DNA from 2 places in the Streptomyces mayteni genome. Region 1 is predicted to be linked to the other one. Evidence: riboswitches for the same ligand, from Rfam matches in the RefSeq annotation. Region 1 holds a riboswitch; the other holds the start of a gene.

Evidence for each region. Region 1 has a riboswitch for cyclic di-AMP ahead of ACYVPE_RS19410 (M23 family metallopeptidase). Riboswitches for the same ligand answer to the same signal wherever they lie in the genome.
Region 2: another riboswitch for cyclic di-AMP. It lies ahead of ACYVPE_RS18075 (M23 family metallopeptidase); the one in region 1 lies ahead of ACYVPE_RS19410 (M23 family metallopeptidase).

What each region holds. Positions count from the first base shown of each region.
Region 1 covers NZ_BAAGPR010000041.1:44,384-59,290, reverse strand. Annotated here, with positions in the region: gene ACYVPE_RS19460 (hypothetical protein) at 1-19, shown strand, start outside; gene ACYVPE_RS19455 (sensor histidine kinase) at 13-996, shown strand; gene ACYVPE_RS19450 (APC family permease) at 1,112-2,560, opposite strand; gene ACYVPE_RS19445 (UDP-glucose dehydrogenase family protein) at 2,632-3,972, opposite strand; gene ACYVPE_RS19440 (acyl-CoA dehydrogenase family protein) at 4,120-5,280, shown strand; gene ACYVPE_RS19435 (MerR family transcriptional regulator) at 5,335-5,781, opposite strand; gene ACYVPE_RS19430 (class I SAM-dependent methyltransferase) at 5,821-6,465, shown strand; gene ACYVPE_RS19425 (TetR/AcrR family transcriptional regulator) at 6,515-7,276, opposite strand; gene ACYVPE_RS19420 (ATP-binding cassette domain-containing protein) at 7,384-8,361, shown strand; gene ACYVPE_RS19415 (ABC transporter permease) at 8,358-9,149, shown strand; gene ACYVPE_RS19410 (M23 family metallopeptidase) at 9,247-10,002, opposite strand; cyclic di-AMP (ydaO/yuaA leader) riboswitch at 10,008-10,174, opposite strand; gene ACYVPE_RS19405 (dipeptidase) at 10,797-11,978, opposite strand; gene purE (5-(carboxyamino)imidazole ribonucleotide mutase) at 11,975-12,487, opposite strand; gene ACYVPE_RS19395 (5-(carboxyamino)imidazole ribonucleotide synthase) at 12,513-13,661, opposite strand; gene ACYVPE_RS19390 (GtrA family protein) at 13,726-14,223, shown strand; gene ACYVPE_RS19385 (ATP-binding protein) at 14,327-14,907, opposite strand, start outside.
Region 2 covers NZ_BAAGPR010000037.1:10,174-25,080, reverse strand. Annotated here, with positions in the region: gene ACYVPE_RS18110 (LacI family DNA-binding transcriptional regulator) at 1-245, shown strand, start outside; gene ACYVPE_RS18105 (Gfo/Idh/MocA family protein) at 340-1,497, shown strand; gene ACYVPE_RS18100 (DUF6807 domain-containing protein) at 1,494-2,426, shown strand; gene ACYVPE_RS18095 (cupin domain-containing protein) at 2,420-3,169, shown strand; gene ACYVPE_RS18090 (hypothetical protein) at 3,226-3,837, shown strand; tRNA gene ACYVPE_RS18085 (tRNA-Lys) at 3,828-3,900, shown strand; gene ACYVPE_RS18080 (PP2C family protein-serine/threonine phosphatase) at 4,006-5,112, shown strand; cyclic di-AMP (ydaO/yuaA leader) riboswitch at 5,327-5,501, shown strand; gene ACYVPE_RS18075 (M23 family metallopeptidase) at 5,926-6,945, shown strand; gene ACYVPE_RS18070 (aldo/keto reductase) at 7,120-8,064, shown strand; gene ACYVPE_RS18065 (hypothetical protein) at 8,061-8,729, shown strand; gene ACYVPE_RS18060 (AAA family ATPase) at 8,790-9,335, shown strand; gene ACYVPE_RS18055 (Rid family hydrolase) at 9,382-10,032, opposite strand; gene ACYVPE_RS18050 (flavin monoamine oxidase family protein) at 10,029-11,633, opposite strand; gene ACYVPE_RS18045 (hypothetical protein) at 11,851-12,471, opposite strand; gene ACYVPE_RS18040 (hypothetical protein) at 12,701-13,654, shown strand; gene ACYVPE_RS18035 (PrsW family intramembrane metalloprotease) at 13,643-14,842, opposite strand.

The DNA.
Region 1 (14,907 bases):
GGCGCGGTCGTCGTGCTGAACCGCCGCCTGTTGGCGAGGCGTTGGGCGCACCTGCTGGTGGGCGGGGCGCTGCTGATGCCGTTCTTCCTGCTCACGTCGGTGGTGATCGGGCTGGACCGCCCCGACGCCGACGTCACCACGCACCTGGGCTGGCAGTTCCTCGCGTTCGGCCTGGCGCTGCCGCTGGTGGCGGTCGCCGGGCTGTTTCCGCGGGTGCGTCCGCTGGAGGCGGCGGCGGTCCGGGCCCTGGCGACCTCGAGCTCCTGGCCGCCGCCAGCGGACGGGCCGGCCGGGTGGTGGGCCGCGCGGCGCCGCACGGCGTCGTGGTGCGTGGCGCTCACGGCGCTCGGCGGGCTGGTGAGCGGGGCGTCGCTGGCGCTGCCGCCGGCGGCCGGGTTCCTGGTGGCGATGCCGTTCGTCGGCCCGCTGCGCCGTGGCCGGTGGGCCGAGCAGTTCCCGGCACTCGTCGATCGCCCGTGGCTGGCGCCGCCCGTGGGGCTCGCGGTGCTCGTGGCCTTGGTCGCCGTCGTGGCCGGGGCCGGGGCGCTGCTGGCCCGGCTGGCGCCGGCGTTGCTCGGTCCCACCCCGGCGGACCGGCTCGCCGCGGCGGAGCGCCGGGCCGCGGACCTGGCGGTCCGCAACCGGTTGGCGCGCGAACTGCACGACTCGGTCGGCCACGCGCTCAGCGCCGTCACCCTGCAGGCGGGCGCGGCGCGTACGGTCCTGGGTTCGGATCCGGGGTTCGCCAGGGAGGCATTGGTGGCCATCGAGGAGACGGCCAGGCAGGCCGTGGCCGAGCTGGACACGGTGCTGGGGCTGCTGCGCGACGAGGATCCGGCCGGCCGGGGGTCGGCGCCGACCCTCGCCGACCTCGACGGGCTGCTCGACCGGGTCCGCGCGGCCGGGCTCACGGTGCGGCTGGTGGACGGGCTCGCCGCCGGCCGGCGGGGCGCTGCCGGGTCGCCCGGCGGGCGGCCACGCGGCCACCGGGCCTAAGCCTGTCCCGCTCCCTCGGCCCACGAGCGAGCGCACACGGCCCCAGGCCGTGCACGGCACCGCCGGCCAAGCCGGCCGGGCCGGCCGGCCGCTGCGGCCAACGGTCGTCCCGCGTTCAGCCGCGCGGCGGCTGGTCCGGGTCGTCCGGGCCGTCAGGCCCGGCCGGCACGGAGCCGACGTCCGCCGAAGCCCGCCCGGCCAGGGCCCGGTTGCCGAGCCAGACACAGGCCCAGAGGGCGATGCCCAGCAGCATCAGCCAGCCGGCGACCCGGTAGTCCGCGCCGGCGCGGCCGGAGAGTGGCGTGGCGAGGTAGGCGCAGAGCACCGCGCCGAGGACCGGGAGCGCCGTGGGGGCGCGGAAGTGGCGGTGGGCGACCTTGTCGCGGCGCAGCACCAGCACGGCGACGTTGACCACCGCGAAGACGCAGAGCAGCAGCAGCGACGTGGTGCCGCCGAGCGCCGTCAGGTCGGCGTAGCCGATGAGCAGGAACGCCAGCAGGGTGGTGAAGGTGATCGCCACCCAGGGGGTGCGGCGGCCCGGGAGCAGCCGGGCGAGCGGGGCGGGCAGGCAACGTTCCCGTGACATGCCGTAGAGCAGTCGGCTGGCCATCAGCATGTTGATGAGCGCCGAGTTGGAGACGGCGAACATGGTGATCCAGGCGAACAGGTCGATCGGGAAGCCGGGCGCACCGGCCTGCACCACCCGCAGCAGCGGCGTCTCGCCCTCGCCGAGCAGCGACGGCTCCACCAGGGCGACGCTCGCGATCGCGACCAGCACATAAATGACACCGGTGATACAGAGACCGATCAACATCATTCGGGGAAAGATACGAACCGGGTCCTTCGTCTCCTCCGCCATGTTCACCGAATCCTCAAATCCGACCATAGCGAAAAAGGCGAGCGCGGTCGCGGCGGTCACGGCGCCGAAGGCCGATTCACCGCCCGAGGTGTTGAACTCGGTGATTCGGGAGAACTCGGCCTTTCCCTCGACCATCGCCCATACCCCGACACCGATCACGATCAGCAGTCCGGAGAGTTCCACGGCGGTGAGCACCACGTTCGCCTTGACGCTCTCGCCGACGCCCCGCAGATTGACCAGGCTGATCGCCGCCATGAAACCAAGGGCGACCACCATCGCGATCCGGCCGGTGTCGCCGTCCACGTCCAGCGCGGACAGCAGGTTGGCCGCGAACGCCTTGGAGGCGGAGGACGCCGAGGTCAGGCCCGAGCACATCACGGCGAAGGTCACCAGGAAGGTGAGGAAGTGGATGCCGAACGCCCGGTGCGAGTAGACGGCGGCGCCGCCCGCCCGTGGATATTTGGTGACGAGTTCCAGATAACTGGTGGCGGTCAGCAACGCGACCGTGAAGGCGCAGAGAAACGGCAGCCACACCGCCCCGCCGACCTCGGCGGCGACCCGGCCGGTCAGCGCGTAGACGCCGGTGCCGAGAATGTCCCCCACGATGAAGAGCAGGAGTAACCCCGGCCCCATTACCCGCTTGAGTTCGGTGCCGCCTTCCGCCTGTGGCGCGTCGGCCGTTCTGGTCCCCGTGATCTCAGACATGGCGGGACGATAGCGCCCCGCGGCACGGCTATTGAGCCGAATGCGGAATAGTTGAGGAACAATTGAGAAATTCAGGCGGTGGGTCGGCCGAGCGCGCGGTACGTCCAGCCGGCCTTGCGCCACAGCGCGGGGTCGAGCGCGTTGCGGCCGTCGAGCACCTGGCGGTCGGCGACCAGCTCGCCGAGGGCCGCCGGGTCGAGCTCGCGGAACTCCCGCCACTCGGTGAGGTGCAGCACGGCGTGGGCGCCGCGGATCGCCGCGGCGGCGGTGTCCGCGTAGCGGAGGGTGGGGAAGACGCCGCGGGCGTTGACCATCGCCTTGGGGTCGTAGACGGTGACCTCCGCGCCCTGGAGGTGGAGCTGTCCCGCGATGTTGAGCGCCGGCGAGTCGCGGACGTCGTCCGAGTCGGGCTTGAAGGCGGCGCCGAGCACGGCGACCCGCTTGCCGAGCAGCGAGCCGCCCAGCGTCTCCCTGGTCAGCTCGACCATGGCGGCGCGGCGGCGCATGTTGATGGAGTCGATCTCGCGGAGGAAGGACAGCGCCTCGGCGGCGCCCAACTCGCCGGCGCGGGCCATGAAGGCGCGGATGTCCTTGGGCAGGCAGCCGCCGCCGAAGCCGATGCCGGCGCGCAGGAACTTGCGGCCGATGCGGTCGTCGTGGCCGAGGGCCTCGGCCAGCGTGACCACGTCGCCGTCGGCCGCCTCGCAGATCTCGGCCATCGCGTTGATGAAGGAGATCTTGGTGGAGAGGAAGGCGTTGGCCGCCGTCTTGACGAGCTCGGCGGTCGGCAGGTCCGCGGAGATGAAGGGGGTGCCGGCGGCCAGCGGGGTCGCGTAGACCTCACGGAGCAGCGTCTCGGCGCGCTCGCCGGTGACGCCGACCACGATCCGGTCGGGGCGCAGGGTGTCCTCGACGGCGAAGCCCTCGCGCAGGAACTCGGGGTTCCACGCCAGCTCGGCGTCGGCGCCGGCCGGGGCCAGCTCGGCCAGCCGGCCGGCGAGCCGGGCCGCGCTGCCGACCGGCACGGTGGACTTGCCGACCACCAGGGTGGGGCGGGTGAGGTGCGGGGCCAGGGCGTCGACGGCCGCGTCGACGTAGCTCATGTCGCAGGCGTACTCGCCCGGCTTCTGCGGGGTGTTGACGCAGACGAAGTGGACGTCGCCGAAGGCGGCGACCTCGGCGGGCGACTCGGTGAACGAGAGCCGGCCGGTGGATCCCGGCAGCCCGGCGACGTGCTTGCGCAGCAGCTCGTCGAGCCCCGGCTCGTACATCGGGGCCTCGCCGCGGGCGAGCCTGGCGATCTTCTCCGGGACCACGTCGAGCCCGAGCACCTCGAAGCCGAGCTCGGCCATGGCCGCCGCATGGGTGGCGCCGAGATAACCGAGGCCGATGACCGTGATCTTCGGAGACATGCCCACGAGCATAGCCCTCGGGGGTGAAGGCCGGTTGTCGGGAAGCTCACCTGTCGGCGGCGGTCTCCCCGCCCTACGATGCGGGTACGGCTACAAGTTACTTAACAGTCATTAGCATCGTGGCTAGTCGACGAGGAGTGGGAGCACGTGGCAGGAGACGCGGATTTCGAGCTGTACCGTCCGGCTGAGGAGCACGACATGCTCCGGGAGTCCGTCCGCTCGCTGGCCGAGGCGAAGATCGCCCCGTTCGCCGCCGAGGTGGACGAGCAGGCCCGCTTCCCCCAGGAGGCCCTGGACGCGCTGGTGGCCAACGACCTGCACGCCGTGCACGTGCCGGAGGAGTTCGGCGGGGCGGGTGCCGACGCGCTGGCCACGGTGATCGTGATCGAGGAGGTGGCGCGGGTGTGCGCCTCGGCCTCGCTGATCCCGGCGGTCAACAAGCTGGGGTCGCTGCCGGTGATGCTCTCCGGCTCCAAGGAGCTGAAGGCCCACTACCTGACGCCGCTGGCCAGGGGCGACGCGATGTTCTCGTACTGCCTCTCGGAGCCGGACGCCGGCTCGGACGCGGGCGGCATGAAGACCCGGGCGGTGCGGGACGGCGACCACTACGTGCTGAACGGCGTCAAGCGGTGGATCACCAACGCGGGTGTCTCCGACTACTACACGGTGATGGCCGTGACCGACCCGGAGAAGCGCACCCGCGGCGGGATCTCGGCCTTCGTGGTGGAGAAGGCCGACGCGGGCGTCTCGTTCGGCGCGCCGGAGAAGAAGCTGGGCATCAAGGGCTCGCCGACCCGCGAGGTCTACCTCGACAACGTGCGGATCCCGGCCGACCGGATGATCGGCGCCGAGGGCACCGGCTTCGCCACGGCGATGCGCACCCTCGACCACACCCGGATCACCATCGCCGCGCAGGCGCTCGGCATCGCGCAGGGCGCGCTCGACTACGCCAAGGGGTATGTGCGGGAGCGTAAGCAGTTCGGCAAGCCGGTCGGCGACTTCCAGGGCGTGCAGTTCATGCTGGCCGACATGGCGATGAAGCTGGAGGCCGCCCGCCAGCTCACCTACGCGGCGGCCGCCAGGTCGCAGCGCGAGGACACCGACCTGACGTTCTTCGGCGCCGCGGCCAAGTGCTACGCCTCCGACGCGGCGATGGAGATCACCACCGACGCCGTCCAACTGCTCGGCGGCTACGGCTACACCCGCGACTACCCGGTGGAGCGGATGATGCGGGACGCCAAGATCACCCAGATCTACGAGGGCACGAACCAGGTCCAGCGGATCGTCATGGCGCGCAACCTGCCGTAACCGCGCCGCCGGAGGTGCGGGCCCGGGCGGGAACCGCCCGGGCGCCGCCGGCTCTCAGTGGGTGTGGGCCTCGTGGAGCGGCGCCCCGGCGAGGCGGGCGGCGAGCACGTCGGCGAAGGTGGGGCAGCCGCCGATGTGGTCGTGGGGGCAGGCGAGACCGTGGGCGACGGCGGTGCGGGCCGCCTGGGCGCGGGCGATGAGCTCGTCGAGTTCGGTGAGCTTGCGCCGGTGCAGCTCCCGCCGGGCGTCCGGTTCCTCGGCGCGGGCGGCGACGAACGCCCTGGCCTCGCGCAGCGTGAAGCCGACGTCCCTGAGCAGCAGGATCAGGCCGACCACGGCCACCGCCGAGGCCGGGTAGCGGCGTTGGCCGGCGATCCGGGCCGGGGCCGGCATGACGCCGAGCTCCTCCCAGTAGCGGAGCGCCGAGGTGGCGACCCCGGTGGCCCTGGCCAGCTCGCCGATCGTCAACCCCGCGGCGGGCGGGGCATGTTCATCAGCCATGTTGCGTTCAAGGCTACTTGAAGCCCTTGACTGGCGCCCATGACAGCGACACCGACGTCTCCCAGGCGGCGCCTCGCCGCCTCCCTCGTGCGCCAGTTCGGCCACCCGCGCGGCCCGGCCGGCCGACTGGTCGGCTGGGTCATGGCCCACCGCTCCTCCAACCGGCGGCGGAGCGAGTGGGTGGTCTCCCTGCTCGACGTCCAGCCCACCGATCGGGTGCTCGAGGTCGGCTTCGGGCCTGGCGTGGCCATCGCGGAGCTGGCCGGCCGCGCCACCCGAGGACATGTCCACGGCATCGACCACTCCGCCACCATGGTGCGCCAGGCCGCCAGAAGGAACGCCGCCGCGATCCGGGCCGGGCGGGTCACGCTGCGGCACGCCTCGGTCGACCGACTGCCGCGCCTCGACGGGCCGTTGGACGCCGTCCTCGCCGTGAACTCGCTCGGGTTCTGGCCGGACCCGGCCGAGCGGCTCGGCGAGCTGCGCGGGCTGCTCCGCGCCGGCGGGCGCATCGCGCTGGCCAGCCAGCCGCGTTGCGCGGGGGCCACCGCCGAGACCACCGCGCTGGCCGGCCGGGAGCTCCAGGATCTGCTCACCGGGGCCGGGTTCGTCGACCCCCGCCTGGAGACCCTGCCGCTGGCTCCGCCGGCCGCCTGCGTGCTGGCCACCAACCCGGCGGCCTGACCGCCCCCCTGGCCGACCGCCCTCCCGGGCACCGGTCAGCGGGCACCGGTCAGGCGGACTCGCGGACGCGCATCAGGGTCGCCGCGCCGTCGAGCACGTAGTCGACGCCGTAGGCGAAGTCGGCGTCCGGGCCGTCACTCGCCTCCTCCGTGAAGGCCCGCGCCGCCACCCTGGCCACCGTCGGGTAGCGGCCGGAGGCGGCGGCCCTGGTGAGCATCCGCCCGTAGAGGACGTTCCAGTCGGCGTACTCGACGCCGAGGCGCGGGGTGGCCCGCTCCATCGTGATCTGGAGGCGGACCTCGTTGAGCACATGGCCGCTGAGGATGGACAGCACGCCCATCATGTCGCCCTCGGTGAGCGACGTGTCCGCCATGGTGGAGAGCGCGGCCTCCATCCAGGCGAGGCTGTTGGGGCCCATCGGCGGCGCGCTGATGGGCACGTCCAGCATCCAGGTCCTGGCGAGCAGCACCTCGCGCTGGGCCTTGGCGAAGGCGGTGAGGCCGCCGCGCCAGTCGGCCGGCCAGTCGGTCGGATCGGGCACGCCCACCGCCATGTCGAACATCAGGTCGAGGAGATCGTCCTTGCTCGGCACGTAGTTGTAGAGCGACATCGTGGTGACGCCGAGCCGCTCGGCGACCCGGCGCATGGAGACGCCGGTGATCCCCTCGGCGTCGGCGATCTCCACCGCGGCCGCCACCACCCGGTCCAGGCTCAGGCTGCCGCGCGGCCCCCGGCTGCCCGGCGGCCGGGTGCGCCACAGCAGATCGATCAGATACGCCGGGTCGCGCCCACTCCCCCGCTCACCAGCCATCCCACTTCCCGTCGTCGCTTACTTCTCGTCGTCGATTGACACGATCCTAGAACCATGTACGGTGTACATACAAACTGTACGGTGTACATAGTTAGAGGGGGGCCGACATGCCCGACCACGCGATAGCGGCCGAGGGGCTGCGCAAGCGGTACGGGGGGAGTTCGGGCCATCAGGCGCTCGACGGGCTCGACCTGACCGTGCCGACCGGCACGGTCTACGGACTGCTCGGGCCGAACGGCGCCGGCAAGACGACGACGGTGCGGGCACTGGCCACGCTGCTGCGCCTGGACGCCGGCCGGGCCGTGGTCTGCGGCCACGACGTCGCCCGCGAGCCGGAGTCGGTGCGCGCCGCGATCGGCCTGACCGGCCAGTACGCGGCGGTGGACGAGCTGCTGAGCGGCCGGCAGAACCTGGTGATGTTCGGCCGGCTCTTCAAGCTCGGCCCCCGGGCGGCCCGCCGCCGCGCCGACGAGCTGCTCGAACGGTTCGGCCTGACGGAGGCGGCCGGGCGCAGCGCCGGGCAGTACTCGGGCGGCATGCGCCGCCGCCTCGACCTGGCGGCCAGCCTGATCCGCACCCCCGAGGTGCTGTTCCTCGACGAGCCGACCACCGGCCTCGACCCGCGCAGCCGCAACCAGGTCTGGGACGCGGTCCGTTCGCTGGTCGCCGGCGGCACCACGGTGCTGCTCACCACCCAGTACCTGGAGGAGGCCGACCAGTTGGCCGAGCGGATCGCGGTGATCGACGGCGGCCGGGTGGTCGCCGAGGGCACCCCTGACACGTTGAAGGGCCTGATCGGCGGCGACCGGGTGGAGGTCGTCGCCCGGCACCGGGGGCAGCTCGCCGCGGTCGCCGAGCTGGTGGCCAGGGTCGGCGAAGGACACCCGCCGGAGACCGACCCCGACACCCGGCGGGTCAGCGTCGCCGTCCGCGACCGGGTGACGGCGCTGACCGAGGTGGTGCGGGCCCTGCACGACGCGGGGATCGGCGTCGAGGACATCGGCACCCGGCGTCCCACCCTGGACGAGGCGTTCCTGCACCTCACCGGCGAGCGCGCGGCGCCCAGGGCCGAGGTGGTGGCATGAGGGCCAGGGCGGCCGTCTCGGACGGCCTGATCATGACGCGCCGCAACATGGCGCACGTGGTGCGCAGCCCCGAGGAGCTGGTCCTCTACTTCGCGCTGCCGATCATGTTCGTGCTGGTCTTCGGCTACGTCTTCGGCAGCGGCATGACCGTGCCGGACGGCGGCGGCTACCGGGAGTTCCTGCTGCCCGGCGTCTTCGCCATGACGATGCTCTACGGGATGGGCGCCACCGGAGCGTCGGTGGCCGTCGACGCGGGGCGCGGGGTGGTGGACCGGTTCCGCTCGATGCCGGTGGCGCGCACCGCGCTGCTCACCGGGCGGGGCATCGCCGACCTGCTGCGGGCGATGCTGGAGATGACGGTGCTGGTGGTCTGCGGGCTGCTGGTCGGCTGGGAGTGGCACCGCGGCCTCGGCCGGGCGCTGCTGGCCGTCGCGCTGGTGCTGGCGCTGCGGGTCGCGATCACCTGGATCGGGATCTACCTGGGCCTGGCGCTGCGCAATCCCGACACGGTGGGGGCGATCGTGTTCCCGCTGGCGTTCCCGATGACCGCGCTCTCCAACGTCTTCGTGGCGCCGGAGCTGATGCCCGGCTGGCTCGGCACCGTCTCGGAGTGGAACCCGCTGTCGGCGACGGTCACCGCGATCCGCGAGCTGTTCGGCAATCCGGGCCTCGGCGGGGGCGGTTGGGCCACCGAGCACGCGCTGGCGCTGGCCATCGCCTGGCCGGTGCTGCTGACCGCGGTCTTCGCCACGCTGGCGATCCGCTCCTACCAGCGGCTCGGCGACTGACCCGGGGTGGGAGAGGGGGGAGACAGGGCCCCGTCGGCGAGGGGGGGGAAGCGCGACGGGGCCCTGTCGTACGGGGGATGTCCTCCGGGGGTGGGCGTCAGATGGTGACGCCGTTCTCCCGCAGATAGGCGATCGGGTCGATGTCCGAGCCGTACTCGGGGCTGGTGCGCACCTCGAAGTGCAGGTGCGGGCCCGTGGAGTTGCCGGTGGAACCGGAGAGACCGATCGGGTCGCCGGCCGAGACGCTCTGCCCGACGCCGACCGAGATCGAGGACAGGTGGGCGTACTGGCTGTACCGGCCGTCGTCGTGACGGATGATGACCTCGTTGCCGTACGCGTTGACCGTGCCGGCGCTGACCACCTGGCCCGAGGTGACGGCGACGACCTCGGTGCCGGAGGCCACCGGGAAGTCGGCGCCGGTGTGGTGGCCCGAGGACCACATGGAGCCGGCCACGCCGTAGGCGGTGCCGATCCCGCCGGTGGTCGGCACGGTGAAGCCGGACGCGGCGGAGTCGGCGGCCGTCTGGTCGGCGGGGGCCGACTGGGTGGCGACGCCGGCGACGTCCAGGCTGAGCTCCTGGCCGGGCTTGATCAGGCGGGGGTTGTCGCCGATGACGTCCTGGTTGGCGGCGTAGAGCGCGCGCCAGCCACCGTCGACGTCGTGGTCGGCGGCGATGGCGACGAGGGTGTCGCCCGCCCTGACCTCGTAGGTCTCGGCCGAGGCGGCCTGCGCGGCGCTGGCGCCGAGCAGCGGCAGGGCGATGCTGGCGCCGCCGACGGTCAGCAGCAGCGTGATGCGGGATATGTGCCGGGCGCGGGCGCGCTGGCGGCGGTGACGTCCGCGTGCGGACATGGGTGAGCTCCTCCTCCACCGCCTACGAGGTGAGCTGTCGGGTTCGGGCCGGAGTCGCCCGGCCACCGACGTGGATCGACGGTGGCTTCACCCCGAGCCGGCGTGCGCGCGGCGCACGACGGCGGAAAGTGGGTCCCCCGCTCCTGCCATGCGGAAGTGGTGCTCGACCGCCGCCGGTGGCAGGACTCGGCGTTCCGACGACGGCTCGCCACGGGATTCGCGGCGCGGGCAGCACCGTAAGCCGAGGAAATCGGACAAGACAAGAAAGGTGGGGCGGGTGGGATGTGACGGACGATACGGGGCCGCTGCGCTGCGCTTTCCCGACGTCACGGAGCGCGACGGGGCCGCCGGCGCCCCCGCCCCAACCCCCGCGGGGCGCGGGCCGCTTGATGCAGCCCACCCACCCACCCCACCGGCGAAGCGGCCCCTCGCGGACGCCCCGAGTGACCTCGGTCACGGCCCGCCCCTCAGGGGCCACTATCACCCAGATCGCCCCCAATGCCGGATTAGCCCTGGCGGGCCATGCCCACCGGCCCGCCGGCGCGGGGCGCCTCCCGCCCGCGCGCGGGGCCGGATGGGCGCGGCCGCACCCGCGCTCGCGTCGGGCTTTCGCGGCGAAGCCGCGAGGCTACGCGCCTGACCACAGCGGGGCCAGTCGACAGCCCCCCGGCGCCTCACGCCGGTCCTGGCCGGCCGGGGCCCTCGCGCGGCGGAGCCGCGAGCGCACGGGCCGGGCCCGACGCCTTCGCGGCGGCCGCCAGGCCGCCCGGCAGCGCGGCGCCGCCGGTCGGGCGTTACCCGTCGATCGTGGCGATCGACGGGCCGCGGCGGGTGGCCACGGCCCGCGCCACCGCCTCCGCGTCCCGCAGGACGCGGACCGCGTTGTGCCAGGTCAGCTTGGCCAGGTCGGCCGGCGACCAGCGGCGCTCCAGCAGTTCGGCGATCAGGTTGGGGTAGCCGGCGACGCTGTCGAGGCCGTCCGGCAGGAACGCCGTGCCGTCGAAGTCGCCGCCGATGCCGAGGTGGTCGACGCCGGCGACCTCCCGCATGTGGTCCAGGTGGTCGGCCACCGTGCCGGCCGTGGCGACCGGCCGTGGGTTGGCCGCCTCGAAGGCGCGCTGCACCCGCATCCCGGCCTCGGTGCCGTCCAGCGGGTCGAGGCCGTTGGCCACCATGTTCTCGTCGGCCCGCCGGGTCCACTCCACGGCTGCCGGGAGCACGAACTTCGGCACGAACGTCACCATCGCCACCCCGCCGTTGCCCGGCAGCGCGGCCAGCACGTCGTCCGAGATGTTCCGCGGGTGGTCGCAGACGGCGCGCGCCGAGGAGTGCGAGAAGATCACCGGCGCCTCGGTGACCCGCAGCGCGTCCCGCATGGTGCTGGCGGCCACGTGCGAGAGGTCGACCAGCATGCCGAGCCGGTTCATCTCCCTGACCACCTCCGCGCCGAACGCGGTGAGGCCGCCGTGGCGCGGGGTGTCGGTGGCCGAGTCGGCCCAGTCGTTGTTCTCGTTGTGGGTGAGCGTCATGTACCGGACACCGAGCCGGTGGAAGGCACGGAGCGTGGCCAGCGAGTTGTCGATGGCGTGGCCGCCCTCGGCGCCCATCAGCGAGGCGATCACGCCGTCCCGCCTGGCCGCCTCCATCTCGTCCGCGGTGGCCGCGGCCCGCAGCCGGTCCGGGTAGCGGTCGAGCAACAGCCGTACCGCGTCGATCTGTTCGAGGCAGGCGCTGACCGCGTGGTCCCCGGCAAGCCGCCCCGGCACATAGACCGACCAGTACTGGGCGCCGACCCCGCCGGCGCGCAGCCGGGGCAGGTCGGTGTGCAGGGTGGCGCTCTGGTCGCCGGCGATGTCCCGCCGGTCCAGGTCGTAGCGGACCTGCTCGCGCAGCGCCCACGGCAGGTCGTTGTGGCCGTCGACGACGGGGTGCTCGGCGAGCAGCGCCCGCGCCTCGGCCAGCCGCTCCGCGCTCACGCGTCCCCCTCGGCGACCAGGGCCCGCAGCCGGCGGCCCTTCGCGGTGGCCTGTTCGTTCAGCCCGCGCTGGAACTCCCGCATCCGCTCCAGCAGTTCCGGTTCGTGGGCGGCGAGGACGCGCACCGCGAGCAGCCCGGCGTTGCGGGCGCCCGCCACCGACACGGTGGCCACCGGCACGCCGGCCGGCATCTGCACGATGGACAGCAGCGAGTCCATCCCGTCCAGGTGCTTCAGCGGCACCGGCACCCCGATCACCGGGAGCGGGGTCAGCGAGGCGAGCATGCCAGGCAGGTGGGCCGCGCCGCCGGCGCCGGCGATGATCGCCTTCAGGCCGCGGCCGGCCGCGGCCTCGCCGTAGGCCACCATCTCGTGCGGCATCCGGTGCGCGGAGACGACGTCGACCTCGTGCGGGACGTCGAACTCGGCGAGGGCCTCGGCGGCGCCGCGCATCACCGGCCAGTCGGAGTCGGAGCCCATCACGATGCCGACCACGGGGGCGCCGCTCATTCGGCGCTGCTCATTCGGCGCTGCTTCATTCTGTGATGACTCCTCGCAGGTAGTCGGCGGCGTGCCTGGCCCGCTCGCGCACGTCGGCCAGGTCGTCGCCGTAGGTGTTGACGTGGCCGACCTTGCGGCCCGGCTTGACGTCCTTGCCGTACATGTGGATCTTCAGCCGCGGGTCGCGGGCCATGCAGTGCAGGTAGGCCGGGTACATGTCGGGGAAGTCGCCGCCGAGCACGTTGGCCATCACCGTCCAGGGGGCGCGCGGCCTCGGGTCGCCGAGCGGGAGGTCGAGCACGGCCCGGACGTGGTTGGCGAACTGGGAGGTGACCGCGCCGTCCTGGGTCCAGTGGCCCGAGTTGTGCGGCCGCATCGCCAGCTCGTTGACCAGCACCCGGCCGTCCACCGTCTCGAACAGCTCCACCGCCAGGTGGCCGACGACGCCCAGCTCCTTCGCCACGCGCAGCGCCAGCTGCTGCGCGGCCAGGCCGAGCTCGTCGGGGAGGCCGGGCGCGGGGGCGATCACCGTGTCGCAGACGCCGTCCACCTGGATGGACTCGACGACCGGGTAGGCGACGGCCTGGCCGTGCGGGGAGCGGACCACGTTGGCGGCCAGCTCGCGGGTGAAGGCGACCTTCTCCTCGGCGAGCACCGCCACCCCGGCCCGGAAGGGACCGGTGGTGGCCGCGGCCTCGGCGGCCGAGCCGACCACCCAGACGCCCTTGCCGTCGTAGCCGCCGCGCACCGTCTTCAGCACCACGGGGAAGCCGCCGACCTCGGCGGCGAACCGCTCGACGTCGGCCGGGTCGGCCACGATCCGGTGGCGCGGGCAGGGCACGCCGAGCTCGGTCAGCCGGGCCCGCATCACGCCCTTGTCCTGCGCGTGCACCAGCGCGTCGGGGCCGGGCCTGACCGCGATCCCCTCCGCCTCCAGCGCCCGGAGATGTTCGGTGGGCACGTGTTCGTGATCGAACGTGATCACGTCGCAACCGCGAGCGAAACCACGGAGCGTGTCCAGGTCGCGGTAGTCGCCCACCACGACGTCCTGGACCACCTGAGCGGCCGAGTCCTGCGGAGTGTCACTGAGCAGCTTGAATCTGATGCCGAGCGGGATGCCCGCCTCATGGGTCATACGGGCGAGCTGACCGCCTCCGACCATGCCGACCACGGGAAAAGTCACACACCCAGCGTATCCGCCGTCCCCCTGGCGAGAGAGCCAGGGAGCGGCTGGCTACGATGCAACCATGAGCGACGGGCTCACGCTCCGCGACCGCCTGGGCGGCGTCGCCCACGAGGTCGTCAAGTTCGGCACCGTGGGTGCGCTCGGCGTTCTCGTGAACGTGATCGTGTTCAACCTGTGTACCCAGGGCGCGGGCCTGGCCCCGGTGCGCTCCGGGGTCATAGCCACCTCGGCCGCGATCCTCACCAACTACGTGGGCAACCGCCACTGGACCTACCGGGACCGGGACAAGAGCGGGCGGAGCCGGGAGGCCAGCCTCTTCCTGCTGTTCAGCGGGGTGGGCATGGTGATCGAGAACGGGGTGCTCGCGCTCTCGCACTACGGCTTCGGCTTCACCTCGGGGCTGGCCGACAACCTGGCCAAGAACGTCATCGGGCTCGGCCTCGGCTCGCTCTTCCGCTTCTGGTCCTACCGCACCTGGGTGTTCCGGGTGGCGGAGGAGACGGCGGAGGAGACGGCGGCGAAGCCTGACCCGCTGGACCGGCCGTTACGGGCCCGCTGAGGGCTATCCCTCGGCCTCCCGGGCCTCCGCGCCCCGCGACTCCGCGCCCCGCGACTCCGCTTCGCGGCTCAGGCCCCTCCCTATGACTGATCCGCTTCGCGGCTCAGGCCCCTCCGTATGACTGATCCGCTTCGCGGCTCAGGAAGAGCGCGAACACCGGCGGCCTCCCCTGCAACAGTTCGAGCCGGCCGCCGTCCGCCTCCGCCAGGTCACGGGCGACGGCCAGGCCGAGCCCCGTCGAGTTGCGCCCGCTGACGGTGCGCTCGAAGACCCTGGCGCCCAGCTCGGTCGGCACCCCAGGGCCCTGGTCGGTGACCTCGATGACCACCTGGTTGCCCGCGGTCCTGGTGCGCAGCGCGACCGTGCCGGTGCCGTGCATCAGCGCGTTCTCCACCAGGCAGGCCAGCACCTGGGAGACCGCGCCCGGGGTGCCGACCGCCCGCAGCCCCGGCTTGCCCGAGTGCACGATGGCGCGGCCCGCGCTGCGGTAGGCGGGGCGCCACTCGTCGATCTGCTGCGCCACGACCTCGTCCAGGTCGAAGCCGACGGCCGAGCCGAGCCGCGGGTCGCGGGAGTTGGTGAGCAGCCGCTGCACGACGTCGGTCAGCCGCTCCACCTGGGTGAGCGCGATGGACGCCTCCTCCTGGACGGTGTCCCGGTCCTCGGTGGCGATGATCTCCTCGA
Region 2 (14,907 bases), on a different contig from region 1:
GCGAGGTCAGCGTGTTCGGCTGGGACGACGACGAGATGGGCCGCTTCCTCGACCCGCCGCTGACCACCGTGCGGGTCGACCGGGAGCGGCAGGGCCGCGAGGCGGTGGGCCGGCTGCTGGCCCTGCTGCGCGGCGAGTCGCAGGCCGAACCGCCGTCCGCGACCGCGCTCAACGAGGTGCTGCTGCGCGGCTCGACCGGCCCCGCGCCGGGCCGGCGGCACGGTGTTCCCACCCCAGACAAGTAGGCGCAAAGGTCTTGTGTGATCGATCACACGGGCCCTAGAGTCCGGTGCGGTGCAAGCGCTTACCAACGCCGAGTTCACGCAGCAGGAGCCTCGCATGCCCTCTCCGTCCGCCGCCGTTCCCGCCGCCGTTCCCGCCTCTCCGCACGCTCGTCTCCGCGCCGCCGTCGTCGGCACCGGCGGCATCGTCACCGGCAGCCACCTGGCGGCCCTGACCGCCCACGCCGACCGCGTCGAGCTCGTCGCCGCCGTGGACATCGACCCCGGCCGGCTCGACGCGTTCCGTGCGGCGGCCGCCGAGGCGGGCGCGACCGTCACCGGCTACCGGGACCTCGCCGAGATGCTCGCCGCCGAGCGCCCCGAGCTGGTGCTGATCGGCACCCCGCCCGCGCTGCACCGCGAGCAGACGGTGGCCGCGCTCCAGGCGGGCGCCTGGGTGCTGTGCGAGAAGCCGCTGACCCTCTCGCTCGCCGAGTACGACGAGATCGCCGCCGCCGAGGAGGCCAGCGGCGCGTACGCCTCCGTCGTCTTCCAACACCGCTACGGCTCGGGCGCCGTCCACGCCCGGGAGCTGATATCCGGCGGCGAGCTCGGCCGCCCGCTGGTCGCGCACTGCCAGACCACCTGGCACCGCGACACCGCCTACTACTCCGTGCCCTGGCGCGGCCGCTGGGCCACCGAGGGCGGCGGCCCCACCATGGGCCACGGCATCCACCAGTACGACCTGCTGCTCCACCTGCTCGGCGAGTGGACCGAGATCCGCGCCATGGCCGGCCGGCTGGTGCACGACGTGGAGAGCGAGGACGTCTCCACCGCCCTGGTCCGCTTCGCGGACGGCGCGCTGGCCACCGTCGTCAACAGCGTGCTCTCGCCCGACGAGGTCAGCCGGATCAGGATCGACTGCACCGAGGCCACCGTCGAGGTCACCCACCTCTACGGCCACCGCAACAGCGACTGGGTGTACACCCCGCGCCGCGGGCTCGACGACGAGGCGCGGATCAAGCACTGGCGTACCCCGGCCGCCGACGTGCCCAGCGGCCACGGCGCCCAGCTCGGCGTGCTGCTGGACGCCCACGCGCGCGGCGAGCGGCCGCCGGGCAGCGGCCCCTCGGCCCGCGCCACCGTCGAGTTCGCCGCCGCCCTCTACAAGTCGGCCTTCACCGGGCAGCCCGTGCTGGCCGGCGAGATCACCCCCGACGACCCCTACTACTCGGCCATGCACGGCGACCACCCGGACTGGAGCCCCACGCGATGACGATCCAGGTCACCCACACCCTCGGCGACCGCATCACCGTCGGCCACGGCGGCGTCGAGCTGCTCTCCTACGTCTACCGCCCGGACGCGGACCCCTTCGAGTCCCGCAAGCCGTACATCCACCCGCTCCGCACCCTGGCCGGCAACCTGGCCTCCGGCTACCGGCCCAACGACCACCGCTGGCACAAGGGCCTCCAGATGACGGCCAGCCACCTGTCGGAGCAGAACTTCTGGGGCGGCAACAGCTACCTCGGCCCCGAGACCGGCTACCAGCGCGTCGAGGAGCGGGTCGGCTCGATGCGGCACGACGGCTTCGGCTCGCTGCACGCCGAGGACGACCGGTTCACGCTCGCCGAGAACCTCACCTGGGTCGCCAACAACGGCGACGAGTGGGCCGTCGAGCAGCGCGGCGTCACCGTGTATGCGATCGACCCCACGGCCGGCGCCTACGCCGTCGACTGGTCGATCCGGCTGACCAACGTCCGCGAGGAGCCGCTGCGCTTCGGCTCGCCCACCACCGCGGGCCGGGAGATGGCCGGCTACACAGGGCTCCAGTGGCGCGGCCCGCGCGACTTCACCGGCGGCCGGGTGATCACCCCCAAGGGCCAGGCCACCGACCAGGAGACGATGGGCACCCCGGCCGCCGACGCGCCCTGGCTGGCCTTCACCGCCACCCACGACGACGTCGACGCCGACACCACCCTGGTCTTCGCGCACGCCCCCGAGAACCTGGGCGAGGGCGCGGTCCACGCCTCGCACTGGTTCGTGCGCTCCCAGCCGATCCCGACGGTCGCCTTCTCCTGGGCGTTCTTCGAGGAGTTCGAGCTGGCGCCGGGCGCCTCGTTCGACTACCGCTACCGCGTCGTGGTCGCCGACGGCGCCTGGGACGTCGAGCGGATCGACGCCCACCTGGCGGGCCTGCCGTGGTGAGCCTGCCGCATCCGCTGCCCGGCGCGGTGGGGCTCTCGCACCTCACCGCCTACGAGTGGGAGGCCGCCGACGGCGTCTGCGGCGGCAGCCCGCACCTGCACCTGGTGTGCACGGAGGCGTACGTCGTCACCGGCGGCGCGGGCGCGGTGCAGACGCTCAGCCCGGACGGCTACCGCGACCTCCCGCTCGGCCCCGGCTCGGTCGCCTGGTTCACGCCTGGCACCGTGCACCGGATGGTGCAGGGCGGCGGGCTGCGGATCACCGTGCTGATGCAGAACAGCGGCCTGCCGGAGGCCGGCGACGCGGTGTTCACCTTCCCGACCGAGGTGCTCGCCGACCCCGAGCGGTACGCGGCCGCCGCCGCGCTGCCGACCGGCGCCACCGACGCCGAGGTCGCCGAAGCCGCCCACCGGCGCCGCGACCTCGCCGTCCAGGGCTACCTGCCGCTGCGCGCCGCGCTCCAGGCCGGCGACAACGGTCCCTACCTGGAGTTCCAGCGGACCGCCGCCCGGCTGGTCGCCGACCGGGTGCCGACCTGGCGCGCGCTGTGGCGGGCCGGCGCGCTGGCCGCCGCCGAGCGCACCGGCGAGCAGCTCGCGGCGCTGGAGGCCGGCGACCCCGGCTACCTCGCCGACGCCACCGCCCACGACGCCGAGCCGAGCCGCGAGGGCGGCTACGGCATGTGCGGGCGCCGCGACGAGTACGCGCTGCCCGGCACCACCCTGCACACCACGGAGACGTGACGACCGCGGTCCAGGGGCCGGTTCGGGACTGAACTGAAGGGACAGGGGTGAGTGGGATGAGCGCGAGCGACCGCCGCGAGCCTGGCGAGGTCTTCGGGCCGCGGATGACCCTGTTCGCCGACATGCTGGCCGTGGGCCTGGTGACCACGCTGGCCAGCCTGCCGCTGGTCACCGCGCCGGCCGCGTTCTCCACCGCCAGCGCGGTGCTGCGCGGCGCGGGCGAGGACCGGCCGGCGACGGCCGGCCGCTACCTGCGGCTGCTGCGGCGCCGGCGGCGCCTCGGCGACCTCGCCGCCGGCGCCGTGGCGCTCGCGGGCGCGCTGCTGATCGTGGCCGACCTGGCGCTGGTGCGGGCCGGGTTGCCAGGCGGCCCGGCCGTGGGGCTCGCGGTGGCGGCCGTCGCGGCCGGCGCCGTGGTCGTCGGGCTGCGGTCGTGCGGCCGTCCCGAGTCGGTCACCGACTGGCGGGCGGCGGTGCGCGGCGCCGCCGGCGACACCGTCAGGGACGTGGGCGGCAGCGCCCTGGTGCTGCTCGCCCTGGCGACGGCGGTGCTGTGCGGCTGGATGATGCTGCCGCTCGCGCTGCTCGTGCCGGGACCGCTGGCGCTCGCGCTGGCCGCCGTCGACGTGCGGGCCCGGCGCTATGCTGCTCTCCCGGCGGGCCGTTAGCTCAATTGGCAGAGCCGCGGACTTTTAATCCGTTGGTTGTGGGTTCGAGTCCCACACGGCCTACGAGCGGCCCACGAGCGGCCCAGGAGCGGAGCGCGGGCCGGGGAGGCGGGCGACCGGCGGCGAGATCGACTCGCCGGCCGCACCCGGCCCGGGCAGATTGGACGCGTGCAGACGCGGACGCCCTGGTGGGCCGGGGGCAGGCACTGGTACGCCTGGCTGCCCCTCCTCCTGCTACTCCTCGGCAACGTGGCCGACTACCTGACCCCGCCGCATCTGACCCTCACCCCCCTCTATGTGGCGGCCCCGATGCTGGCCGCCCCCGTGCTGTCGCTCCAGCTCACCGCGATCTACGGGGTGCTTGCCACCGGCTCCGTCGGCCTCCAGATGCTGCTGCGCGAGCCCAGCGTCAGCGAGGCCGTCGTCAAGGTGGCCACGGTCGCCGTGATCTCCCTGATCGCGGTGGCCGTCAACCGCATCGTCGCCCGCCGGGACCGCCGGCTGGCCTCGGCCAGGGAGGTCGCCGAGGCCGTGCAGCGCGCCGTGGTGCCCGAGCCGCCGGCCAGGGCGGGCACGCTGCGGGTCGCCACCCGCTACCAGGCCGCGCAGCGGGACACCCTGATCGGCGGCGACCTCTACGCGGTCCGCGAGACCCGGTTCGGGGTGCGGCTGCTGGTGGGCGACGTGCGCGGCAAGGGCCTCGCGGCCACCGAGGCGGTCGCCGTCATCCTCGGCGCCTTCCGGGAGGTGGCGGACCGGGAGCCCGACCTGGTGGCGGTCGCCGGCTACCTGGAGGCCGCCCTGGTGCGGGAGCGCGCCCAACGGGCGACGCTCGACCCCGAGGAGGGCTTCACCACCGCCGTGCTCGTCGAGGTGGGCAGGGAGGCTCCCATCCGCGTCCGGGTACTCAACCGGGGCCATCCCCAGCCGGTGATCCTGGAACGGGGCGGCGAGGCGAGCTACCTGGAGGCCGAGCCCGCGCTGCCGCTCGGCCTCGGCGACCTGCTGCCAGGGCCGACCGGCGAGATCAGCGTCACGCCCTTCCCGCCCGGCACCCATCTGCTGCTCTACACGGACGGCGTGAGCGAGGCCAGGGACGAGCGGGGGGTCTTCTTCGATCCCGCCGAGCACCTGCGGGGCCGCTCGTTCCCTGGCCCCGCGGCGCTGCTCGACGAGGTGGTCACGGACGTCGTCGCGCACAGCGTCCGCCTCAACGACGACATGGCGCTGCTCGCCCTGCATCATCCCGTGCCCAGGGAGGCTCACGGTGCGTGAGTGAAGGACACCGCTCCGCATAACAATTGACGAACCGTCAGGATGCGATATGGAGCACAGCGGCATGAAATTTTGCCCGGTTTGCGGAACTTGGTTCGCTAAGGTCCGCGCGGCCGCCCGCTTTTATTCCTGGGAACTCTTGGAAATCCGGCCTCGGGTCTATTAACGTTCGATAACGCAGCGCGGTCGTCACCGCCGTCGCAAGAGACGGCACCGTGCTCTGTCGCCGAATCCGGCACGTGCACAACAACTGCACCAAGGAACCGGGGAACCACTACTTGGGGTGAATCGGACAGCCGACAGGACAGCCCAGACCAGTCGGCCGCCCGTAGGAGACCTTCCTGCTCCGAACCCGTCAGCTAACCCGGTAGGCGAAGGAAGGAAAGGAGAGCGCCAGCTGTGGCGTCGAATCGCTATGCCTCCGTTGCCTCCGCGACCTCCCTCGCGGACCGGCGCCCGGACGAATCCGGGGAGCCGTACGGCACCTACGGCACCGGCTCCCACGACCTGATCGGCGCGCACGACACGGGCGAGCTCCCGCTCTCCTACCACCAGGATTCCCAGTACCACCAGGACTCCCAGGCCGCCTACGGCGGTTACGGCACGTACGGCGGTTACGGCTCCTACGACCCGAGCCACGCCTACGACCCGTCCGCCACCGCCGAGTTCGCCGGCGTCCCGGGCGACGGCCACGACACCGGCTGGTTCGGCACCACGTCGGACGCGCCGACCCAGGCCGCCACCGGCCAGGACGACTCCACGTTCGTCGACCGCGCCTTCGACGCGCCCACCCCGGTCGAGGCCGTCACCCCGGTGACCCCGGTCACCGCCGAGGGCACCGACGGCGTCGGGCCCGCCTACTACGGCCCCGCCTCCGAGGGCGACGAGCCGTGGAACCCCGGCGAGGACACGCTGGCCCCCAACCGCGGCCGGCACCGGGTCTCCCGCCAGCGCGGCGGCACCATGGCCCGCAGCCGCGCCGTGCTCGGCGTCGGCGTGATCGCCGCCGTCGGCGCGGGCGGCATGGCCACCGCCAACGAGGGCGGAGCCGGCTCGGTGCCCGGGATGGGCGCCGCCTCCGACACCATGAGCAACATCCCCGTCGTCGGCAGCCTGCTCGCCGGCGACACCGAAGAGGCCGCCACCGTCAGCCCGTTCACCGCCGCCGGAATGTCCGACGAGCAGTTGGAGGCCGGCGAGACCGACGCCGGCGAGGCGCTCCGCGCCCGTATCCTCCAGCAGGCCGACTTCCAGGAGGCCGGCGCCGCCGCCCAGACCAGGAGCGCCGCGCTCCAGGCCGCCGAGGTCCAGGCCGCCGAGGGCGCGGCCGAGTTGGCCGAGGAGCAGCGCCTGGCCGAGGAGGAGCGGCAGCGCGAGATCGAGGAGGAGCGGCAGCGCCAGGAGGAGGAGCGCCGGCTCGCCGAGCTGCGCGCCAGCTACACCCTGCCGCTCAACAGCTACCGCCTCACCTCCACCTACGGCCAGAGCGGCTCGCTGTGGAGCTCCGGTTCGCACACCGGCCTGGACTTCGCCGCCCCGACCGGCACCCCGATCAGCAACATCCACACCGGTACCGTGCTCGAGGCCGCCTGGGCCGGCTCCTACGGCTACCGCGTCATCGTCGAGCAGGAGGACGGCACCGAGGTCTGGTACAACCACCTCTCCTCGATGAGTGTCTCCGCCGGCCAGCAGGTCGACACCGGCGACCAGATCGGCCTGGTCGGCGCCACCGGCAACGTCACCGGCGCCCATCTGCACCTGGAGGTGCGGCCCGGCGGCGGTGCCACGATCGACCCGCTCTCCTGGCTGCGCGGCAAGGGCCAGTCCATCTAGGCTCGTACGTCGCGGATCACCCGCTGACTGTGCCGAATGGTGTGACGTTAGGCCCGTTTTCCGGGCCGTCTCGCGGGCCCAACGTCACACCAGATGCCCGAACCCGGCCGCGAGCCAGCCGGGTGGGGGTGTGCCCGGCCGGTCTTTCCGGGCCCGCGGTCTACGCTGGCCGGCATGACCACCACCAAGCCCAGGGTCGGCGACCTCCACGTCTTCCCGCTCTGCCTCGGCGGCAACGTCTTCGGCTGGACCGCGGACGAGGCCGAGTCGTTCGCCGTGCTCGACGCCTACGCCGCGGCCGGCGGCGACTTCCTCGACACCGCCGACTCCTACACCGCCTGGGTGGAGGGCAACAGCGGCGGCGAGTCGGAGACCGTCATCGGCCGCTGGATGGCCAGCCGCGGCAACCGCGACTCGATCGTCCTCGCCACCAAGGTGGGCGCCCACCCCGACTTCAAGGGCCTCGCCGCGGCCACCATCAGGCGCGCCGCCGAGGCGTCGCTGCGCCGCCTCGGCACCGACCGCATCGACCTCTACTACACGCACTTCGACGACGAGTCGGTCGAGGTGTCCGAGATCGTCAGCGCCCTCGACGACCTCGTCAGGGAGGGCAAGGTCCGCGAGATCGGCGCCTCCAACATCTCGGCGGCCCGCCTCGAAGCCTCCCTCGACTTCGCCACCCGCGAGAACAAGGCCCGCTACGTGGCCCTGCAACCCCACTACAACCTGGTCTCGCGCGACACCTACGAGGGCGAACTCGCCGCCGTCGCGGCCCGCCACGGCCTCGCCGCCGTCCCCTACTTCGGGCTCGCCGCCGGCTTCCTCACCGGCAAGTACCGTCCGGGCACCGACGTGACCTCCGCCCGCGCCGGCCGCGCGGCCGAACTCCTGGCCACCGAGCGCGGCCAGCGCGTCCTCGCCGCCCTCGACGAGGTGGCCGCCGCGCACTCGGCCGAGGTCGCCACCGTCGCCCTGGCCTGGCTCGCGGCCCAGCCCACCGTCGTCGCCCCCATCGCCAGTGCCCGCACCACCGCCCAACTCCCCGCCCTGCTCGCGGTGGCCGACCTCACCCTCACCGACGCCGAACTGGCCAGCCTCACCGAGGCATCCGAGGAATGAACCACCTGAAGGTGTCGATCGTGGCCGCCGACCACCGGGTCGAGACCCGCCCCCTGGTCGACGGCACCGACCTGCTCGCCACCGCCTTCCCCGACGAACCCGGCATGGACCCCCGCCACCTCGCGGTGCTCCGCGCCCTCCCCGACCCCCATGAGGTCCGCCTCGCCGAAGCCGAATGCTCGGAGGCCTGCTGCGGCGCCCTCTACCTCACCGTCACCCGCACGGCGGACGAGGTCCGCTGGCACGGTTGGCGCAACCCGGCGGAACCCGCCCTCACCCTCCCCGACCTCCGCTTCCCCGCCGCCGACTACGACGCCGAACTGGCCCGCGTCACCGGGGACTTCTCCTGGGAATGGCCGGCCCGCACCATAGCCCGCCACCTCGAACCGGCCCTCGCCGCGTCGCCCTGGCTGGCCGGCTGGCACTGCTCCGACCCGACCCTCGCCACCACCCCGGCCGACCCGACCCAGCTCCACCTCCTCTTCTTCTTCCGCCCACCCGGCCACGACGACACCCCCTGGCTCCAGTTCCGCCGCCCCCTCCCCCTCCACGACGCCGCCACCCTCCTCGCCGACCTCACCCCCACCGACCCCCGCACCGACGCCGAAGTCGTCGGCGGCACCGCGGAGTTCGCCAAGCGGCTCGGCTACCGCTGGCTGTGGTGACGGGCACCCGCCCGGGAACCGGTGCGTCTCGTCTCGACACGTAGGAAAGGCTTTCGGATCATGCGGCGGTACGTTCTCACCGGGGCGCCAGGCGCGGGCAAGACATCGATACTGCGGCGCCTGGCCGACGACGGCTACCAGGTTGTCGAGGAGGCGGCGTCCGCGGTCATCGCGCGATCGCAGGGGCAGGGCGAGGACGAGCCATGGGCGCGGGCATCCTTCATCGACGAGATCGTCGCTCTGCAGCGACAGCGCCAGCTGGCGGCCAACGCCCCCGGCGCTGTCCAGGTGTTCGACCGGTCGCCGGTCTGCACCCACGCACTCGCCACCTACCTGGGGTGGCCGGTGTCCCCGGTGCTGGCCGCGGAGCTTGAACGGATCACCTCGCTGGGGATCTACGAGCGGCAGGTGTTCTTCGTGCGCAATCTGGGCTTCTGCGAGCCCACGGCGGCCCGGAGGATCAGTTTCGAGGAGTCGCTGGCCTTCGAGAAGATCCACGAACAGAGTTACCGCGAGCTCGGCTACGAGCTCGTCGACATCCCTGCCGAGGACCTGTCCCACCGGGTCGCCCTGGTCGACTCCGTGATCTCCCGGGCCGCCTCGTGAACGGAGACGTGCACGCCGCACGCGGCGACCGCCCGCGGGGCGGGTGTCAGCGCCGCGTCGGGTAGGTGGCCGTCACCTCCACCTCGACGAGCCAGCCGGCGACGGCCAGCGAGGCGACCTCCATGGTGGCGCGGGCCGGGCGGGCGTCGTTGGGGACGAGGGGCGGCTCGGGGGCCGAGGTGCCCATCGGGACGGGGACGACCTCCTCGGTGGCCAGGTCGACGTTGGCGAAGTACTGGCGGTAGGCGCGGTTCCAGCCCGCGTAGTCGGCGGTGTCGGCGCCGGGCGGTGCCATCAGGTAGCACTTCATCGTGACGACGTCCTCGGGGCGCAGGCCGGCCGCCGCCAGGTTGTCCACGATGTTGCGCAGGACGACCAGGGCCTGTGCCTCGGTGATGGTGACGCCCCGCGCCCCCTCGGTGAGGGACGGGTCGGTGTAGCGCTCGGGCGAGCCGGCCGGCGCCGACGGGTTGAGCGCGGTGGGGCCGAGGCCGCTGGAGGCGTAGGTCGCGACCTGGCCGCCCAGGGCGACGCCGTTGGATATGGCCGGGTTGGTGTTGCCCTCGGGCAGCATCACCCGGACCTCGGTGGGGCGGGGCCGCCACCAGTCGTTCGCCTCGGCGAGGGTGGCGCCGCCGACCAGGAGGAGGCCGGCGGTGGCGAGCGCGGTCAACGACCTGGTGCGCGTGGTGGTCATGCGGACAGCACCCTCTCGTGGATCTCGGTGACGACCTTGCGGGCCGAGGTGAACGCGCCGTGCTGCCAGGCGATGGCGTGGCTGAGCCAGTCGCCGGCGAAGTAGACGTGCCCGGCCGGCTGGTTGAGCAGCCGGTACTCGGGTCCCGTCTGGGAGGGCCAGCCGACCCAGCCGGCCTCGACGAACGGCGTGCGGTGCCAGGCCACGCTGAACGAACGGGCCAGTTCCGAGCGGTACTTCTCGCCGTGTATCCGGACGCCTCGGTCGAGGGCCCGCGCCAGCCGCGCCTCGTGGTCGAGGCGGCTGTAGGCGAGGGCGTTGTCGCCGAAGTTGTAGTAGCCGACGACGGTGCCGCGGCGGCCGTGGAAGCCGTAGGACGGGTACCAGATGGTGGAGACGTCGAGGTCGGTGTTGGTGATGCCGCCGTAGACGTGTTCGTCCAGCTCCCACCAGCGGCGGCGGTACTCGAGGCCGATCTTGCCGACCGGGGTTGGCGTGGGATGGCGGAGCGCCGCGGTGATGTCGTCGCCGAGGTTGTGCCGGACGCGGGCCATGACCATGGGCGGGATGGCGGCCACCACGAAGTCGGCGGTCTCGGTGCGGACCCGGCCGCGGCCGTCCCGCCAGGTGACCTCGGCGCCGTCGTCGCGGTTGGTGACGGCGGTGACCTCGGCGCCGTAGGTGAGGCGGCGGCGGCCTATCGCCTCGGCGAGGGCGCGCGGTATCGCGTCCATGCCGCCGACCGGCTGGAACATGAGCATGGCCTGGTCGTAGCCGAACTCGAAGGAGAAGCGGGTGCCGAGGCCGCTGGCGATCACGTCGGACATGGACGGCACGGACCCGAGGACGGTGCCCGCTTCCAGGCCGGCGCCCGGCTCCACGGAGTAGCCGCGGCGGTTCGTGCCCGTGTAGGTCCAGCCGTCGGAACGGCCGTTGATGGCGCCGAAGTTCCGCAGGAAGGAGAGCAGGCGTTCCTTGTCGTCCGCGGTGAGTTCGGCGTCGAGTGCGCCCTGGTCGGTGGCCTTCGCGAGGAGTTCCGAGACGTAGCCGTAGACGTCCGCCTTGGCGGTGCGCCAGCGCACGGGCCGGCCGGCCAGGGCACCGGGGACGTTCTCGTGGTGGAGGTAGGCGTTGGCGTTCTGGTTGGTGAACACCTCGAGTGGGACGCCGAGTTCGCGGCAGTACTCGAGCGAGACGTGGGACTGCGGGAGCCGCGCGGGGCCGGCGTTCAGGTACTGGCCCTCGGAGAACGTGGCGCGCTGGGTGCGGCCGTCGAGGTCGGTCTCGGCGGTGCCGCCGCGGACGGTCCAGTTGCGGCCGCCCGGGCGGTCCTTGGCCTCCAGGACGTGACAGTCGTAGCCGGCCTTGCCCAACTCGTAGGCGGCGGCCAGTCCTGCGATGCCGGCGCCGAGTATCAGGACCTTCCCCGCGGCGCGGCCGGTGAGGGTGAAGTCGCCGGGCGACGGCGGGCGGTACGCCTCGGCGCGGGCATCGGGGACGGGGGCGAGTCCGAGGGCGCCCATGGTGGAGTAGAGCACTCCGGCGCCACCGGCGACTCCGACGGATCTCAGGAAGTCGCGGCGCGACGCTGCCACTGCCATCTTGCCTCCTCTGGGGCGCGACTCGCGGCGGCGCTCGGCCCAGGGGACGCGCGGGGGCCGGAGTCGCGTGGTGCGTGAACGATCCGGTCGTACCGGGTGGTTACGGATGAGACCGGCGTGCCCCACGAGGGTCCGGCAGCGCTGTTTCCGGCGAATACCAGGGGCGTATCCCTGTTTCGCCGGATTGCCTACCGAAGAGTTTCGTGAACCGAACTGTTCACATGCGGTCGTTGAACGAGACTGACCGTCGCTGTTCGCCTTCTGACCGGGTGAGGAGGGTGAGGTCCGCGCTCGTGGCGATGGCCAGGGTCTGCCCGGAGGGGGAGAAGCCGGCGGCGCGGAGGGCGGTGCCGGTGATGTGGTGGATGTGCCACCAGCAGCCGCCGGCCGGGCCGTGGCAGAGGCCGCCGTCCGTGGAGAGCAGCACCCGCTGGTGGGGCCAGTCGGGGCTGACGACGTCGAGGGTCCAGCCGTCCAGGGTGGTGGCGTGCAGGCCGCCGCCGAAGAGGCCGGCTATCCGGACCTGGATGCCGGCGAGCGGCCCGAGGCCGGGGCAGGTGAGGTAGGGCCCGGTGGGGTCGCAGATGTCGGGGTCGGGAGCGCGGTCGCGGGCCAGCAGGGTGCCGTCGGTGGCGTCCAGCACGCCGTGGCCGTCCTGGGAGACCACCATCACCAGGTCGCGGCCGGTGGCGGGGTCGGCAGTGAAGCCGATGCCGAGCAGGCCGCCGATGGGGATGGTCGGGCCGGGACGGAAGACCGGCCGCCACGGGGACGGTGCCGCACAGACCGCTGCCGAGAGAAAACGCTCGCGCAACTGAAGCTGGTAGTCGGTGAACATCGTGCTCCATCCCCAGCAGGGTGTGAGGGAGACGTTACGGTCCGTCCGTCCTCCGCGCCAGGTCCCACCCACCTCGGGTTTCCGCCGGCGCCCGGGTCCGCCGGGCCCACCGGCGGGCGTCGCCCGGCCGGCCCGGCCAACCTGGCCGGAGATGCCCGCTTCGATGGCGGCTAGCTACCGGAAAGGCACCGTTCACCTTGGCGCAGCCTTGCGCGGCGACAGTCGAGGTATGAAGTTGAGGCTGCGGCCGGGAAGCGTCGCGCGGGCGGAGGATCTGTTGACCGCCTGCGTTCGGGAGTGTGCCGCCTACGTGGCCACCGGGCCCGAAAACAGGAAGTTGGTCGCGGCCGTCGGGGCGCTGGTCGTGGAGCACGCCGCCTACGAGCGGTCGGCCGACCGCGCCTTCGAGGCGCTGCTCGCCGTCGGGCGGCAGTCCGTCGAGGCGGGCGAGGTGCGCCTCGCGCGCCGGGTCGCCGACACCGCGGTGGCGCTCCGCAGCAGGTCGAAGGACGCCTGGCGGCTGCGCGCCGAGGCGCTGGAGGCCGACGGCCGGGACCGCGAGGCCGTGGACGCGCACGAGCGGAGCCGCGCGCTGGCCGGCGAGCGGGATCCCGAGCTGGTCACCCGCGGCGCCAGGACCATCGGCGTCGGCGACCTCCGCGGCCAGCTCGCCGACCGCAGCGTGTGCGTGATCGCCAACGGCGAGGGCCTGGCCGGCAGCGCGCTCGGCCCGGTGATGGACGGCTACGACGTGGTGGTGCGGCTCGACTCGTTCCAGACGCAGCCCGGCGCCACCGGCCAGCGGGTCGACCTGCACGCCGTGTCCTGCCGCAGCGGCGGCCCCGGCTGGCGGCGGCAGGCCCGCACCCGGCTGGTCTTCGGCGAGGAGGCGACCGAGTGGCGGGAGGCGATCCGCAGCCGGCTGGTGCCCGGCGCCCAGTCGTACCTCGGCGACCGGTCGCTCAGCCGCCCCGTCAGCGACCCGGCGCTGATCGGTGAGAGCCGCTGGGCCGCCGAGGCCAGCACCGGCTTCACCGTCGCCCGGCTGCTCGACCACCTCGACGTCTCCGCCAGGATCGACCTCCTCGGCTTCACCCTGCCTGGCCAGCTGCGGGCCGAGGAACGCCAGTGGCTGCTGGCACACGCCAGGGACACCGACGGGCTGCGGATCTCACTCCGCTAGCGGGCCATCGCGCCTGGCCGCCGCTGCCGCCACCGTCGGCGGCGCAGCCACGGCGCGCTGCCGCCAGAGCCGGCCGAGCAGTGCCCGCTCCCTGGTGCGGAAGTCGGGGCCGGCCGCGCCCCGGTCCGCCCGCTCCCGTAGCAGCGCGAGCGTGGTCGCGGCCGCCTGGTAGTCCGCCACCGCCCGCGCGCCCGCCGGGCCGTGCCGGTCGCGGGCCAGCCGCCTGGACAGCGCCCGCGAGCCGAGCGAGCCCAGCGCCGCCGGCTCCTCGGGCGAGAGCCAGCCGGCGCTCGCGTACACCGGCAACGTGCGCCGGACGATCCGCAGTTGACGCTTCCGCGCGGTGTCGGCCAGCCAGCCGAGGCCGAGGAAGATCGGCACCATCAGCAGCCCGTAGACCGCGCCGAAGCCGAGGAACGACAGCGACGTCGACGCGTTCCACACCGAGTGCAGCAGCATCGCGGCCGCCAGCCCCAGCAGCGGCAGGCAGCACCGCAGCGCGCGCCGGTCGGGCGCCACCACGGCGGCGAGCCCGAAGCCAAGGCCGGTCAGCGCCGTGAACAGCGGATGGGCGAACGGCGCCAGCAGCACCCGCACCACGAAGGTGACCACCGTGGCCGAGTCCAACGGCGAGACCGGGCCCCACGCCACGTCCTGGTCGAAGGCGCTGCCCAGGTAGAGGATGTTCTCGGTGAACGCGAAGCCGGCCGCGCTCATCCCCGCCGTGACCAGGCCCGCCAGCACCCCGTTGAACGCCTCCGGCCGGTGCAGGAAGATCAGCAGGATCGCGCCCGCCTTGACCGTCTCCTCCACCACCGGCGCGATCACCGTCATCTCCAGCGTGTCGGCGTGGGACGGCGCGAGCGTGGCGGAGGAGCCGGTGAGGACCCGCACCAGCAGGCCGTTGGCGAACAGCGCGATCAGCGTCGCCACGCAGGCGCCCCAGCCGAACGCGAACGCCAGCGTGCGCGGCGGCTTGGGCAGCACGGCGTCGATCCACCGGAAGGTGAGCACCAGCACGGGCAGCGGCAGCAGCGCGAGGCCGAGCCCCACCGCGAACCCCGCCCAGCCCGTCTCGCGCCCCACCATGACCGCCGCCACCACCCCGCAGACGGCCAGCGGCACCGCGATGCCGGCCAGCGGGCGCAGGCGGGGAGCGCGGTCGCGTGGGGGGAGCGCAGGGGGCACCCGATGACTGTACGGCTTGGCGGCGCGGCACCAACAGGTCATCCGGCGAAGGGAGTCGGCCGAAC